Regions from separate parts of the Lysinibacillus sp. NPDC048646 genome, predicted to be linked through region 1. Evidence: riboswitches for the same ligand, from Rfam matches in the RefSeq annotation. Region 1 holds a riboswitch; each other region holds the start of a gene.

What was found. Region 1 has a riboswitch for preQ1 ahead of ACQKII_RS16255 (cell wall hydrolase). Riboswitches for the same ligand answer to the same signal wherever they lie in the genome.
Region 2: linked by a shared signal. The riboswitch ahead of queF (preQ(1) synthase) and the one ahead of ACQKII_RS16255 (cell wall hydrolase) in region 1 are both predicted to bind preQ1.
Region 3: linked by a shared signal. The riboswitch ahead of ACQKII_RS07385 (QueT transporter family protein) and the one ahead of ACQKII_RS16255 (cell wall hydrolase) in region 1 are both predicted to bind preQ1.

What each region holds. Positions count from the first base shown of each region.
Region 1 covers NZ_JBNNLZ010000016.1:16,987-21,686, reverse strand. The annotation lists gene ACQKII_RS16260 (hypothetical protein) at 32-232, shown strand; gene ACQKII_RS16255 (cell wall hydrolase) at 372-812, opposite strand; PreQ1 riboswitch class I at 1,155-1,201, opposite strand; gene cydS (cytochrome bd oxidase small subunit CydS) at 1,281-1,376, opposite strand; gene ACQKII_RS16245 (cytochrome d ubiquinol oxidase subunit II) at 1,391-2,419, opposite strand; gene ACQKII_RS16240 (cytochrome ubiquinol oxidase subunit I) at 2,410-3,750, opposite strand; gene ACQKII_RS16235 (sulfite exporter TauE/SafE family protein) at 3,866-4,642, opposite strand.
Region 2 covers NZ_JBNNLZ010000002.1:209,616-214,315, forward strand. The annotation lists gene ACQKII_RS03270 (ABC transporter ATP-binding protein) at 1-1,118, shown strand, start outside; gene ACQKII_RS03275 (hypothetical protein) at 1,409-1,831, shown strand; PreQ1 riboswitch class I at 2,445-2,491, shown strand; gene queF (preQ(1) synthase) at 2,616-3,116, shown strand; gene queC (7-cyano-7-deazaguanine synthase QueC) at 3,422-4,081, shown strand; gene queD (6-carboxytetrahydropterin synthase QueD) at 4,085-4,558, shown strand; gene queE (7-carboxy-7-deazaguanine synthase QueE) at 4,551-4,700, shown strand, end outside.
Region 3 covers NZ_JBNNLZ010000004.1:176,160-180,859, forward strand. The annotation lists gene ACQKII_RS07375 (long-chain fatty acid--CoA ligase) at 1-1,314, shown strand, start outside; gene trpB (tryptophan synthase subunit beta) at 1,506-2,669, opposite strand; T-box leader at 2,729-2,929, opposite strand; gene ACQKII_RS07385 (QueT transporter family protein) at 3,095-3,577, opposite strand; PreQ1 riboswitch class I at 3,584-3,628, opposite strand; gene ACQKII_RS07390 (ABC transporter substrate-binding protein) at 3,968-4,700, shown strand, end outside.

The DNA.
Region 1 (4,700 bases):
TATAAGCTTACTATGGGCTGTGCTGTCAGTATTGACGGTAGGTCTTGCAGCGTCGGTACAACCCTATTCGACTATATTTATAGTTCTAGCGGCGTTTATTACTGGTCTACCGGCGATTTTCACACTTCTAGCGGCGTTTATCACTGTTCTACCGGCGATTTTCACACTTCTAGCGGCGTTTATCACTGTTCTACCGGCGATTTTCACACTTCTATCAGCGTTTACGAATTAACGACTGTATTGTAACTGTAAAACTAAATGTTTGATATCTAAAAAAGGGAACCCTGCTAAAACAGGAAGTTCCCTTTTATTTCTTAAGATAAAAGTACACCAAACCAAAACTCCAAAATTATTAAAATCCCCCAGCCAATCTAACCGTAATAGACACTTTCACATGTTTCAGCTGCTGGTTCATAAAAACAATGATTTTTAAATTGACCAGTAAAAGGTTGACCGTACCATGTAGGAGGACAGGGAGCATATGGATTAAAATACCAAAGGGCAAATTTCGCTGGATGTTGTCTCCAATAATCCAAATTCTGTTTTGCTAATCTTTTTTCAGTAGACCTCGCTCTTTGATAAAATAAATTCCCTTTTTGAACAGCTTCAAAAGAATAATTTCCTCCTTGCACCTGATAAATAACATCTTCAATTGTTCTTACATCTTGAAAGTCTAAACAATCTGCCACAGCACGATTAACAATTACATTGCCAACATATAACATCCCTTGTTTTCCTTCACCCTCGGCTTCCGCTCTCATCATCCTTGCCATTAAATCAATGTCTGCTTCTCGGTGTTTAACTCTTGGCATTTTTTTCACCCCAAATATATAGTATGAAAAAAAGCCTACATTGATGTCGTTTTTTATACCTTATTCAACTATCCTGTTACGATAGTTGAATACCTCAGATTCAATTTATTTGGATTTAATTTTCCATTCATTGTTGTAACATATGCAAAAAAGCATCCAGAGTGATGTTTACAGCAATTTTCCGTTTTAAATTTTTTAAACAATGAACTTTACGACCAGACATAAAAAACCTCCCTGTATATGTTTCCCTAAACACATTACAAGAGAGGCGCATTCATCCATGTAAACTAAAGCTAACAAATAAAAAAGCCACGTCCAATATAGACATGGCGTAATAAGCATACTTCCATAGTTTTTTATAGAGGGTTTCAGCTATGAACCTCTTCCGTTCAAATGTCGGTATTATTCGTTTGATATAATACATAAAACAAAGGAATACGTCAAAAATATTTTGAGATCAAAGCTTTATTACAAAAACTTCGTATTCAGTGCAGCCATAAATGCTGCGACAATCGATACAATGACTACTAAAATCGGTGCATAAAAGATTAAAAAATCGTGCATCATTTTTACACTCCTTACACATGTGTTTCTTCTTTACCAGATACATAGTCTTTGTTAAAGACAAATAGCTTAAATACTAAATATAAAGAAGGTACAAGCAACACTAAGCCTGCGACAAATGCCACAACGAGTGCTATAGCCATCGCTTCATTTGTAAAACTATCATGAATCGTTAAATACGGATAGAGTAGATATGGATAGTGTGAAATCCCATAGGCAAAGAAGGCGATCGCAAACTGGACGATTAATAAAATGACCGCTAACCCGTATTTTACTTTCGCCCATAATAGCCAAACCGTTGCTAAAAAGACAATGCCGGTTAGCGCAAATAACCAAGATAAATCAACCATTTGGGCATAATGCCAATTCCCAAACGCTTTTAACTCAATGATGATGCCAAGACCACTAACGATAAGGGGAATCGCCCAAGTAAGCGCATATTTACGCATCAATTCACTTGCTTTATGATCTCCTGCTTTTTGTGCGTACCATGTTAAAAAGACAGCTGAGATATACAGTACTGCAATGATACTTAATACAACGATGGACCATGATAATGGACTTGTCAGCAATGCTTTGTAGTCTAAAACTGGCTGATCGCCTTGCATCGTAACAAAGCCACCTTCAGAAATTGTTAGAATGACCGAAAATGCAGCTGGGATAAAAAGACCTGACACCCCATAAGCGAGTGCATAGCCTTTATGTCCGCTCATACCGCTATAAGATTCAAAGGCATAGTAACTACCGCGAATCGCTAGCAAAATAAGCGCAACGGAAGCCGGTACTAATAAAATGGTACCGTAGAAATATGCGGTTTGCGGAAAGAATCCAACAATCCCGACAAAGAAAAAGACTAAAAAGACGTTCGTAATTTCCCATACCGGAGATAAATACCGCTTAATAATGTTTGACACAATATGGTCATTGCCGCGCATTAAACTATAGGCATTAAAAAATCCTGCGCCAAAATCAATCGATGCGACAATCACATAGCCAAATAAGAAGAGCCAAAGTACCGAAATACCTAGTATTTCTAATGCCATACAGAATCACCGCCTTGTCGTGCTGCTAATTCTTTTTCAACCGGGTTGTTTTTAAACATGCGATGTAATACGACTAAACTACCGATTGCCAACACAAAGTAAACAATCGCAAAGGCGATAAATAAATATTCTACGCCGGTAGCACTTGTCGCGCCGTCTTCTGTTCGCATAAGGCCATATAATATCCATGGTTGTCGTCCTAATTCCGCTAACCACCAACCTGCTTCAATCGCTACAAGTGATAATGGACCACTTAAAACAATCAGCACTCGGAACCATTTTGATTCAACCCACTGCCACTTTCTCCATTTCCCTACTATATAAGCAACTGAAAGGAAAATCATCATCATACCGATCGCTACCATGATATCAAAGAAATAGTGGATAATGAATGGTGGTTGTTCGTCTTCTGGATATTGATCTAAGCCAATCACTTGTGCATTGAAATCATTACTAGCTAAAAAGCTTAACATTTTAGGAATGCGGATTTTATACTTGATTTCCCCTTCATCTAGTACACCAAAGAAGATTAAATCTGCCCCTTCTTCTGTTTCAAAATGCCACTCTGCTGCGGCTAGCTTGTCAGGCTGATATTCAGCTAAGTATTTTGCTGAAAAGTCACCAACTAATGCAGAAGCAATAGAGAAAATAACACCTAATTTCATCATCATAAATAATGCTTTTTTGTGATACACATGGTCTTCGCCGCGCAATAGCTTATACGCTGCAATCGCCGCTAAAATAAATGCGACCGTCATATAACTTGTTACTAGTACATGCCCGATTTTTGTCGGCATGGCCGGTGTAAACATCGCTAAAAATGGTTGAATATTGATGAGCTCGCCATCGACGATATCAAACCCTTGCGGTGCATTCATAAAGGCATTGACAATCGTAATAAAAACGGCTGACATTGATGCCCCTATTGCTACAGGAATGAGCAATAATATATGATTTTTTGGATTCTTAAATCGATCCCATGTGTATAAATAGATTCCTAAGAAAATCGCCTCAAAGAAGAATGCGAATGTTTCCATGAATAGCGGTAGTGCAATAACTTGCCCTGCTAATTCCATAAACTCTGGCCACAGTAACGATAGCTGTAAGCCGATGACTGTACCTGTTACGACACCGACTGCGACTGTAATCGTAAAGCCACGCGCCCAACGTCTTGCCATCATCGTGTAGTGCATATCATTTTTCTTATAGCCTACATATTGAGCAATTAAAATCATTAACGGCACACCCACACCGAGTGTTGCAAAAATAATATGGAAAGATAACGTTAATTCGGTTAATGCCCTACTCCAAAAGACAGTTGCCTCTTCCATCTGGACTCACTCCTAAACTCCAAATATTGTTGTAATCACTGCTACTAAAAAAACAGCTGAAATGGTGAAGCTCGTAATCATAAATCCTTTCGATTTTTCCATAACCAATCACCTCTTATAAAATATCTAACCATGTTTTAATGGCTGTACCTAAAATTAATAGTGCTAAAATAGTTTGTAGTGCTTTTGTATTGAGCTTGCCGCCGATTTTTGCGCCAAGTGGAGCCGCAAGTATACTTGCCACAATCATTACCGCTGCTGGTCCATAGTCGATTTGCCCTGTCATAATTTTGCCGACTGTTCCACCAATCGATGAAATAAACGTAATTGCTAAGCTCGTTGCAATCGTCATACGTGTTGGGATTTTCAATACAACGAGTAAAATTGGTACTAATAAAAAGCCACCTGCTGCTCCAACAATCCCCGAACCAATCCCAACGATAAACGCCAGGCTCGCCGCTAGTGGTTTACTAAATGTAATTTGATCTAACGACTTATCGTCAATTTGCTTTTTCGGAATAAACATCATCACAGCTGCAATTAAGGCTAAAACACCGTATACAATATTCACTGCCGCTTCTGATAACATGCTGGAACCAAAGCTACCTATGAAGCTACCTACTAAAATAGCCGTCCCCATATAAAGAATAAGTGTTTTGTTTAAATAGCCGCTTTTTCGATATGCCCATACACCTGCAATCGATGCAAAAAATACTTGAACGGCACTAATACCGGATACTTCATGTGCGGTGAAGGCTGCTAACCCAAATAACGGAGGAATATACAAGAGCATTGGGTATTTAATGATGGATCCTCCAACACCTACCATCCCTGATACGAATGATCCAATAAAACCAATTAAAAATATGACGACGATGAATGTAAAATCCATCGTACACACCTTCCTTCTACCTTATTTACTTTAAGTATAGAGAGTGCGTTGTTTCTAA
Region 2 (4,700 bases), on a different contig from region 1:
CGGGTCATACAGTCGTAAAAGCTTATAACGGTGAAGAAAATGCAAAGATGGTTTTCCGTGATATCAATGAGCGTCTGTATACAAATGCGTGGAAATCACAATTTATGTCCGGCTTAATGATGCCGATTATGACATTCGTCGGTAATTTTGGCTATGTAGTCGTTTGCGTAGTAGGTGCCATTTTAGTGAATAATGGAACCATTCAAATTGGTACGATTGTGGCATTTATGATGTATATTCGCTTATTCACACAGCCACTTGCCCAATTGGCACAAGCTGCAACAAGTATGCAGTCAACCGCCGCAGCAAGCGAACGCGTATTTGAATTTTTAAAGGAAGAAGAGTTAGAAGATGAAAGCCAAAAAACACAAAAGCTTGCTAGCGTAAAAGGGGATGTGGTATTTAAACATGTTCGTTTTGGCTATGATGAAGAACATACCATCATTAAAAACTTTTCTGCTAGTGTAAAGGCAGGTCAAAAAGTTGCGATAGTAGGTCCAACTGGTGCTGGTAAAACGACATTAGTCAATCTACTAATGCGTTTTTATGAAGTAAACGAAGGGGAAATCACCGTTGATGGCACACCAATTCATTCATTAACGCGTGAAAATGTTCATGATCTGTTTTGCATGGTCCTCCAAGATACTTGGCTATTTGAAGGAACAATCCGTGAGAATATCGTGTTTTCTAAAAAAAATGTAACAGATGAGCAAGTGGAACAAGCATGTAGAGCAGTTGGTTTACATCATTTTATTAAAACCTTGCCTAATGGATATAATACAGTGCTGAATGATAAGGCGAACCTATCAGCGGGGCAAAAACAACTGTTAACCATTGCTCGTGCGATGATTGAAAATGCGCCACTCCTCATTTTAGATGAAGCAACAAGCTCCGTCGATACGCGGACAGAGATACTGATCCAAAAAGCGATGGATGAGTTAGCTAACGGCAAGACATCCTTCGTAATTGCACACCGTTTATCCACGATAAAAAATGCAGATTTAATCATTGTTATGAAAGATGGCGATATTATTGAGACGGGTAACCATGAGGAACTACTTGAAAAAGGCGGATTCTATGCGGAACTTTACAACAGTCAATTTGAAGATGCATCTTAATTAGTTTTAGAGACACAGAAAAAATTGAACTGGCAGCTATAAATTTCAAAAAAATTTATAGCTGCCATTCGTAAATTTAGCGAAATCAATATGCGACTTAACTGCAAATCAGTGCTATTCCATGTCGCATCATTAAAATTATGTCGTATGTCAATTTCACCATATTGCATATAGGGAGCTATTAAAAACATGATTAGGCTATGATATGGTGAACCGTATCATAAGTAAGTGCGGTTTAAAGCAACATGGAATTTATATAGATGTTGCTTCCTTTTTAGGAGGGCAAAATAATGAGTATGATTTTATGTTTAGGTTTAAATTTCGAAGCAGCAATTAGTGATGACTTTGAAGAGTCATTAGTCATTCTCGATTCAGCTAGAGAAGAAGGGTTGACTATTCAACAAAATATTTTCACTACACCGTTTGTTTATGAAATCGACTTTCATCCTAAATATCATTCTATATGGGATATGACCCAATACAATGAACAGTATTCACCACATAATTTTCAAAAAGCAAAAATAACTTTTAAGGTGCTATGTGATTTTCTTAAACAATTAATCCCAAAAGGTGATTTTTGTGAGCTTTATTTTTGTTGGATAGGTGAGGAAAGCGATCCAATTGAACAAAAGGTCAAAATTGATTTAAATCAATTCGATGAGGAATCATTATATTTTGATGAAAAATATTATATTAAATTTACTAATGAATAGAATGTTTTGGGATAAAAATTTACCGCACTTAGCTCTATTACGGTGAACCATATCATAAGTAAGTGCGGTTTTGCTTTTGAAAAAATATTAATAGTTCAAAGCTCAGCAATGTATTTAGTGCACGGCTAAAATATAGGGCGGTATAACAGTGTTTTTTTCAGAAAAGCATTTATCCCGCATTAACGGTCAGTAATTTATCTGTTCCGAAAGCGAAGCGTCAGGTACAAGCCGCCCACCTCAAGTGGAAAGGAGAGAACTAGTACACTAGGTGGGCGAACAACTGACCGTAAAAGCCCGATTGGTTCGGGGCAACAAATGTTTTATGTGCGAAAGCGCAGCGGCAGCGACAGGGTGTTTTATGTGCGAAAGCGAAGCGGCAGCGACAGATGTTTTATGTGCGAAAGCGAAGCGGCAGCGACAGGATGTTGGTCACACAAGCTTTTTCACAGGATGTGAAGGTTTTAGCTTGTGTTCCTCTATTTATTGTGGGGGTTGAAGAAAACCCCCACTGATTGAAGTTTCACTTTATCAGAAGATTTTATTTGAAAATTTTCATTTGACGTTTTCCACCATATTTTATATTATGATAGTAGAAAAGAATGCCCGGACTAGAACGGGAGAGGTTCATAGCTGATACCCTCTATAAAAAACTATGGAAACATGACAATATGCCATGTCCATATCGGACGTGGCTTTTTTATGTTTTTACTTATGTTTTAATAGAATGATTAGTGATGACTCTCTTGAAAAGTGTTGGGAAACATTTTATAAGGAGGGTTTTTTTATGTCTGGAAGAAGCCATGAAGAAGGATTGAAGGATTTAACATTATTAGGTAATCAAGGTACACAATATTCATATGAATATGCACCCGAAGTACTGGAGGCAGTAGATAATCTTCATTCAAATCGAGATTATTTCGTCAAGTTTAATTGTCCAGAGTTCACTAGTTTATGTCCACTTACAAATCAGCCTGATTTTGCGACGATGTACATCTCCTATATCCCGGATAAAAAAATTGTTGAGAGTAAATCACTGAAGTTATATTTATTTAGTTTTAGAAATCATGGCGATTTCCACGAAGATTGCGTCAATATCATTATGAACGATTTAATTAAATTACTTGATCCAAGATATATCGAGGTTTGGGGGAAATTTACGCCACGTGGAGGGATTTCGATTGATCCATGGTGTAACTATGGGAAACCAGAAACTAAATACGAAGAAATAGCGAATTATCGTTTAATGAATCACGATCTTAATCCAGAAAAAATCGATAATCGATAAAGTGAAACTTCAATCAGTGGGGGTTTTCTTCATCCCCCACTGATTGTTAGTTGAACTAATCGGGCATTTACGGTCAGTTGATCGCCCACCTAGTGTACTCGTTCTCATCTTTCCACTTGAGGTGGGCGTTTTGTACCTGACGCTTCGCTTTCGGAACAGATAAATTACTGACCGTTAATGCGGGATAAATTTGAAAATCTTATCAATGAAGGAAGAGGTTTTAGCTACCCTCTTAAAAAAAACTAAGAAGAAAACAGCATTTTTCTTAGGGTGCTGTTTTTTTCGTTATAAGGGAGTTTTTACAGATGAAGCAGGAAAAAGCAATTGTTGTGTTTAGTGGAGGTCAGGACAGTACCACTTGTTTGTTCTGGGCACAAGAACGTTTTGAAGAGGTTGAGGCGGTGACTTTTGATTATGGTCAAAGGCATATTTTGGAAATTGAATGTGCAAAGGAGATAGCGGCGGAACTTGGTGTCACGCATCACATTCTTGATATGTCGCTCCTGAATCAGCTTGCTCCGAATGCATTGACACGACAAGATATCGAAGTAGAAGACGGAGAAGATGGCGGGCTTCCATCGACTTTTGTGCCTGGTCGGAATTTGCTCTTTCTTTCATTTGCGGGCGTTTTGGCGAGCCAAGTTGGAGCCAAGCATATCGTAACTGGTGTTTGTGAAACAGATTTTAGCGGATATCCGGATTGCCGGGATATTTTTATAAAATCCTTGAATGTAACGTTAAATTTATCTATGGACGATTCTTTCGTGATTGATACACCGTTAATGTGGCTGAATAAGGCACAGACATGGGAGCTTGCTGATCAGCTTGGGGCGCTTGAGTTTGTTCGGGAAAGAACGTTAACTTGTTATAACGGTGTCATAGCAGATGGTTGTGGTGAATGCCCGGCGTGTAAACTGCGAAAAAAAGGGCTTGATGACTATTTAAGCTTCAGAAAGGAGTCTTAAGGCATGTTTCATTTTAAAATTGTCGAGAAGCTCCAAAAAATAGATGAAGATATTCAAAGGAATCAATTGAACTATCATGCAAAGCGTGTTCTCGTGAGCAAGGAATTTACCTTCGATGCAGCCCATCATTTACATGATTATGAGGGGAAATGCAAAAATTTGCATGGCCATACATATCGAGCTGTATTAGGGTTGAGTGGATACACAGATGAACGCGGTTTGATGATTGACTTTGGTGATATAAAAGAAATTTGGAAACAAAAAATAGAAATTTATTTGGATCATCGTTATTTAAATGAAACGCTTCCATCGATGAATACAACGGCAGAGAACATTGTAGTCTGGATTTACGAAAAGTTAGCGGAAGCCTTGCTTGATGAACAACGATATAACGGGGCACGTGTAGAGTTTATCAGGCTGTATGAGACTCCGACAAGCTATGCTGAAGCGCGACGGGAGTGGATGGAAGTTGAGTAAGGTACCCGTTATCGAGATTTTTGGACCGACCATTCAAGGCGAGGGTATGGTAGTTGGACAGAAGACGATGTTTGTGCGGACTGCTGGCTGTGACTATTCCTGTTCCTGGTGTGATTCATCGTTTACATGGGATGGTAGCGGA
Region 3 (4,700 bases), on a different contig from region 1:
CATGCAGAAGACGAAATATTGATGATTGATGTAGATCTTGTGCCAATCATTGAAAATATTGCATCAGCGTTAAAAACAGTGAAACATTATATTATTATGACAGATGAAGATACATTACCAGAAACGACATTACCAAATGTATTATCGTATGAGGAATTATTGGCATCGGCAGATGAAAATTTCGAGTTTCCAGATGATATAGAGGAGGAAGCACCTGCTGGGATGTGTTATACAAGTGCGACTACCGGCAATCCAAAAGGAGTCGTTTATTCGCATCGTGGCTTGGTGTTACACAGTATGATGCTTAGTATGACAGATTCAATGGGTATTGCTGAGCGTGATGTAGTAATGCCAATCGTACCAATGTTCCACGCTAATGCATGGGGTTTACCGTTTGCGAGTGTTAATGTGGGAGCGACTCAAGTATTGCCTGGTCCACAGTTCACTTCGGACTTAATTTTGGATTTAGTAGAGCAGGAAAAAGTAACACTAACGGCAGGAGTTCCAACAATTTGGCTTGGCGCGTTACAGGAACAAGAAAAGCATGAACGAGATATTAGTTCGCTGCGTGCAATTTGTTGTGGTGGCTCGGCTTCACCAACGCACCTTATTCGCACATTTGAAGAAAAATACGGTATTCCTTATATTGTTGTGTATGGGATGACAGAGACAACACCAATTGTAGCGTTATCGAATTACATGTCTTGGATGGATGAATGGCCGATTGAAAAACAAATTGAGTCACGTGCGATGCAAGGTATGACGATGGCTGGCATCGAATCGAGCATTGTTAATGAGAACGGGGAGGTTCCATGGGATGGCGTGACGATGGGAGAATTACGTCTCCGTGGACCCTGGATTTCACACGAATATTATCGTGACGAACGTACACACGACGCTTACCGCAATGGCTGGTTATATACCGGTGACATTGCTGTACGGACAGAGGATGGCTTTATCAAAATTACGGATCGTACCAAGGATTTAATAAAATCCGGTGGAGAATGGATCTCTTCAGTAGATTTAGAAAATACATTAATGACACACGAAGCTGTTTTTGAGGCAGCTGTTATTGCGATTCCACACGTAAAATGGCAAGAACGTCCATTAGCTTGCGTTGTATTGAAGGAAGGAAAGTCAGTAACAGGTGAAGAGTTACTGGCATTTTTAGAAAGTCAATTTGCGAAATGGTGGGTGCCCGACGATATCGTATTCTTAGATGAGATTCCAAAAACTTCGGTTGGTAAATTCCTAAAGGCGAAACTACGCGATAATGTTGCAGAAATTTATCCTAAACTACGTACATTCGTATAGGAATAGTAATGCCAAAGGGGCTGTCCAAAAAGTAAAAATAGCATGCCAAGAGTATTTATGGCATGCTATTTTTTTGATATAAAAGCAAAAACCCGCGTAGATTCCTGCGGGAAACAGAAAGCGGGTTTTTACCATATTATGAAGACGATCGTTATTGTTACAAGGATTTTTGGGAAAGTCCCTTTTTCTAATTATTTGTTGAGCATTTGGAAAACTTGCTCAACGTCCTTATCTCCGCGCCCTGAAATGTTAATGATAATACTTTCTTCAGGTGATAGTGTTGGTGCAAGCTTTAGTGCATGGGCAACGGCATGCGAACTTTCCAATGCAGGAATTATCCCTTCAACTTTTGAAAGTACTTGGAATGCTTCTAGTACTTCTTCGTTTGTCACGGTTACATATTCGGCGCGACCAATTGTTTTTAGATGACTATGCTCAGGACCAGCACCTGGATAATCTAGACCAGCAGCAATCGAGTATGTTGGTAGTGGATTCCCTTCTGTATCTTGCAATACTAAACATTTGAATCCGTGTAATTCTCCTGGCGTTCCTTCATTCAATGTTGCGGCTTTATCTGGCTCAATACCGATTAGTCGAACATTTTCATCTGCGATATATTCGGCGAATGCGCCAATTGCGTTACTACCACCGCCAACACAAGCTAGAACAGCAGCAGGAAGTTTATCTTCTTTATCTAAAATTTGTTCACGACTTTCACGGCTAATGACTGATTGGAAGTGTTTCACCATTGATGGAAACGGGTGAGGCCCCACAGCTGAACCTAGTAAATAGAAAGTTGTTTCATAGTTTTCTACTAAATCAGCAAATGCTTCGTCGACAGCGTCTTTTAAGCGACCTTGCCCTTTATCGACAGCAACTACTTTTGCACCAAGTAGCTCCATACGAAACACGTTTAATGCCTGGCGTTTTGTATCTTCTAAGCCCATATAAACGGTACAATCCATACCAAACATTGCACAAGCAGTAGCTGTTGCGACACCGTGCTGACCTGCACCTGTTTCTGCAATTACACGTTTAGCCCCCATACGCTTTGCAAGTAAAATTTGACCTAAAACGTTATTAATTTTATGAGATCCTGTGTGGTTTAAGTCCTCGCGTTTCAAATAAATTTTTGCGCCACCCAATTGCTTCGTTAAGTTTTCAGCAAAGTAAAGTGGAGATTTGCGCCCTACATATTCACGGAAAAAATAATCTAACTCATTTTTAAAGTCTTCATCGTCTTTATAATTTTGGAAGTTTTCATCTAAAATATTTAATACATTTTGAAGCTCTTCTGGAACGAAGCTGCCTCCAAATTCACCAAAATACCCTTTTTTCTCTGCTACTGTACCCATCTTATCTCGACTCCTCTATTCTGATTTTTTCCATAAAAAAAGTCACTTCGATCCTTCGGTAAAAGGACGAGTAACCGTGGTGCCACCTTTATTCGCAAAAATTGCGCGCTTTGGTACTCCTATAACGGGGAGTTAGTTCGGCCACACATTTGATGAGGCTGCTCCGAAGCCCATTCACAAGTACGTATTACTGATTTGCACCAACCATCAGCTCTCTTTAAATACAATCGCCTGCTACTTTTCTTCTTCCTAGCATTTATTATTGAAGAGAATTTTAAGGTATTTTCAGAATAGTGTCAAGAAAAGAAAAAATAAATCGTGTCATTAACATTACGATTGATTACTTACACAAGCATGAATTCCTAGCATAGAAAAAAGACGAATCTTGAAAAAGACTCGTCTCTATTTATAGCTACTGAATAAAGTTAAATCAAATCTTTGAAGTTTAAACGTTTGTTCAGAATATACATGATCGGTGCACCGACTGCTAATACAACAAATTCACCTGCAGCGACAGTGAGCCATGTCCAGAAAAATGGTAATTCTAAGGCTAAGTTCAGTTCAAAGGCGATAATGAACATTGTACATGTAAATAACAATGTGTTGATGATTAAACGTGCGCAAATATTTTTTACAAATTTACAAATAAGGATAAACAGCCCTAGTGTAATCATCGAATGTCCAACACCAAATACTAAATCGTAGATGCCAAGAGGTGAAAATAAATTTGAGATAAATACACCAATAATTATTCCTACGGCAAAGCGTGGATTAAAGGCAACTAAATGATTAAACATTTCCGATACTCGAAACTGCACTTCAGTAAATCCAAAAGGTGCAACAAGCATTGTAACAGCAATATATAGCGCTGCAATAATGCCACTTGCTGCTAAAAATTTTACTTTCATATTCATTTCTCCTTAGTTTTTTTTCGTGGGATGGTTACGAACCACGGTGCATTTACACAAATAAATATTTTAGTATAAAACTCAGAAAGAAGTCAAATATCAGAAAAATAAAAGTCTTTTATAAAATATATGTCCAGAATCTAACTTCGCAAAATTGTCATAAAATAATTTGTTAGGTTACTAAAATAATTACATTCATCAAAATGGCGTAGTTTAGCGGTTTAAAGCGACAAATTAAATGAAAAAGTAAAATATTTCGCCAAATCTAAAAGTCAGAACATTCATAATGTTGTTGACGAACATCAATAATAACGATAATATAGCGATACATTCACACTTTGCTAGGGTGAAGTGTGATAGATAATAGAGAAATAGTCGGGGGGATTATTTGTGAAGCGTAATATGAAAAAGCTTTCGTTCCTATTATTTGGATTAGTATTAATGCTTGCTGCATGTGGTAGCGGTGGTTCTAGTTCAACAGAATCAAAAGGTGACGAAAAGAACAATGCAAGTGAAAGTAACGCTACGGATGAAAAAACATATAAAATTGGGATTACTCAAATTGTTGAGCATCCATCGTTAAATGCCGCAACTGAAGGCTTCAAAAAAGCTCTTGAAGATTCTGGCTTAAAGGTAGAATATGATCCGCAGATTGCACAAGGCGATAACAGCTTAAATACGACAATCGCAAACAACCTAGTCAGTGCAAACGTAGATTTAATTTTTGCGAACTCTACACCATCTGCACAGGCGGCAGCTACTGCAACTGGTGATATTCCAATCATCTTTACTTCAGTAACAGATGCTATTGGTGCACAATTAATTGCGTCAATGGAGGCGCCGGGTAAAAATGTCACAGGAACGATTGATTTACATCCTGATACAATTACAAAAACGGTAGCCTTATTAAAAGAGTTAGGTGCTAAAAATGTAGGTATGGTGTACAACGCTGGTGAGCAAAACTCGGTAGCGCAAGTAACTGAAGTGAAAAAGGTAATGGGCGAGCAAGGCTTAACAGTAAAAGATGCATCAGCAGCAACTTCAGCTGATGTAAAACAAGCAGCTGAATCATTAATTGGGAAAGTAGATGCTTTCTATATCATTACTGATAATACAGTTGTTT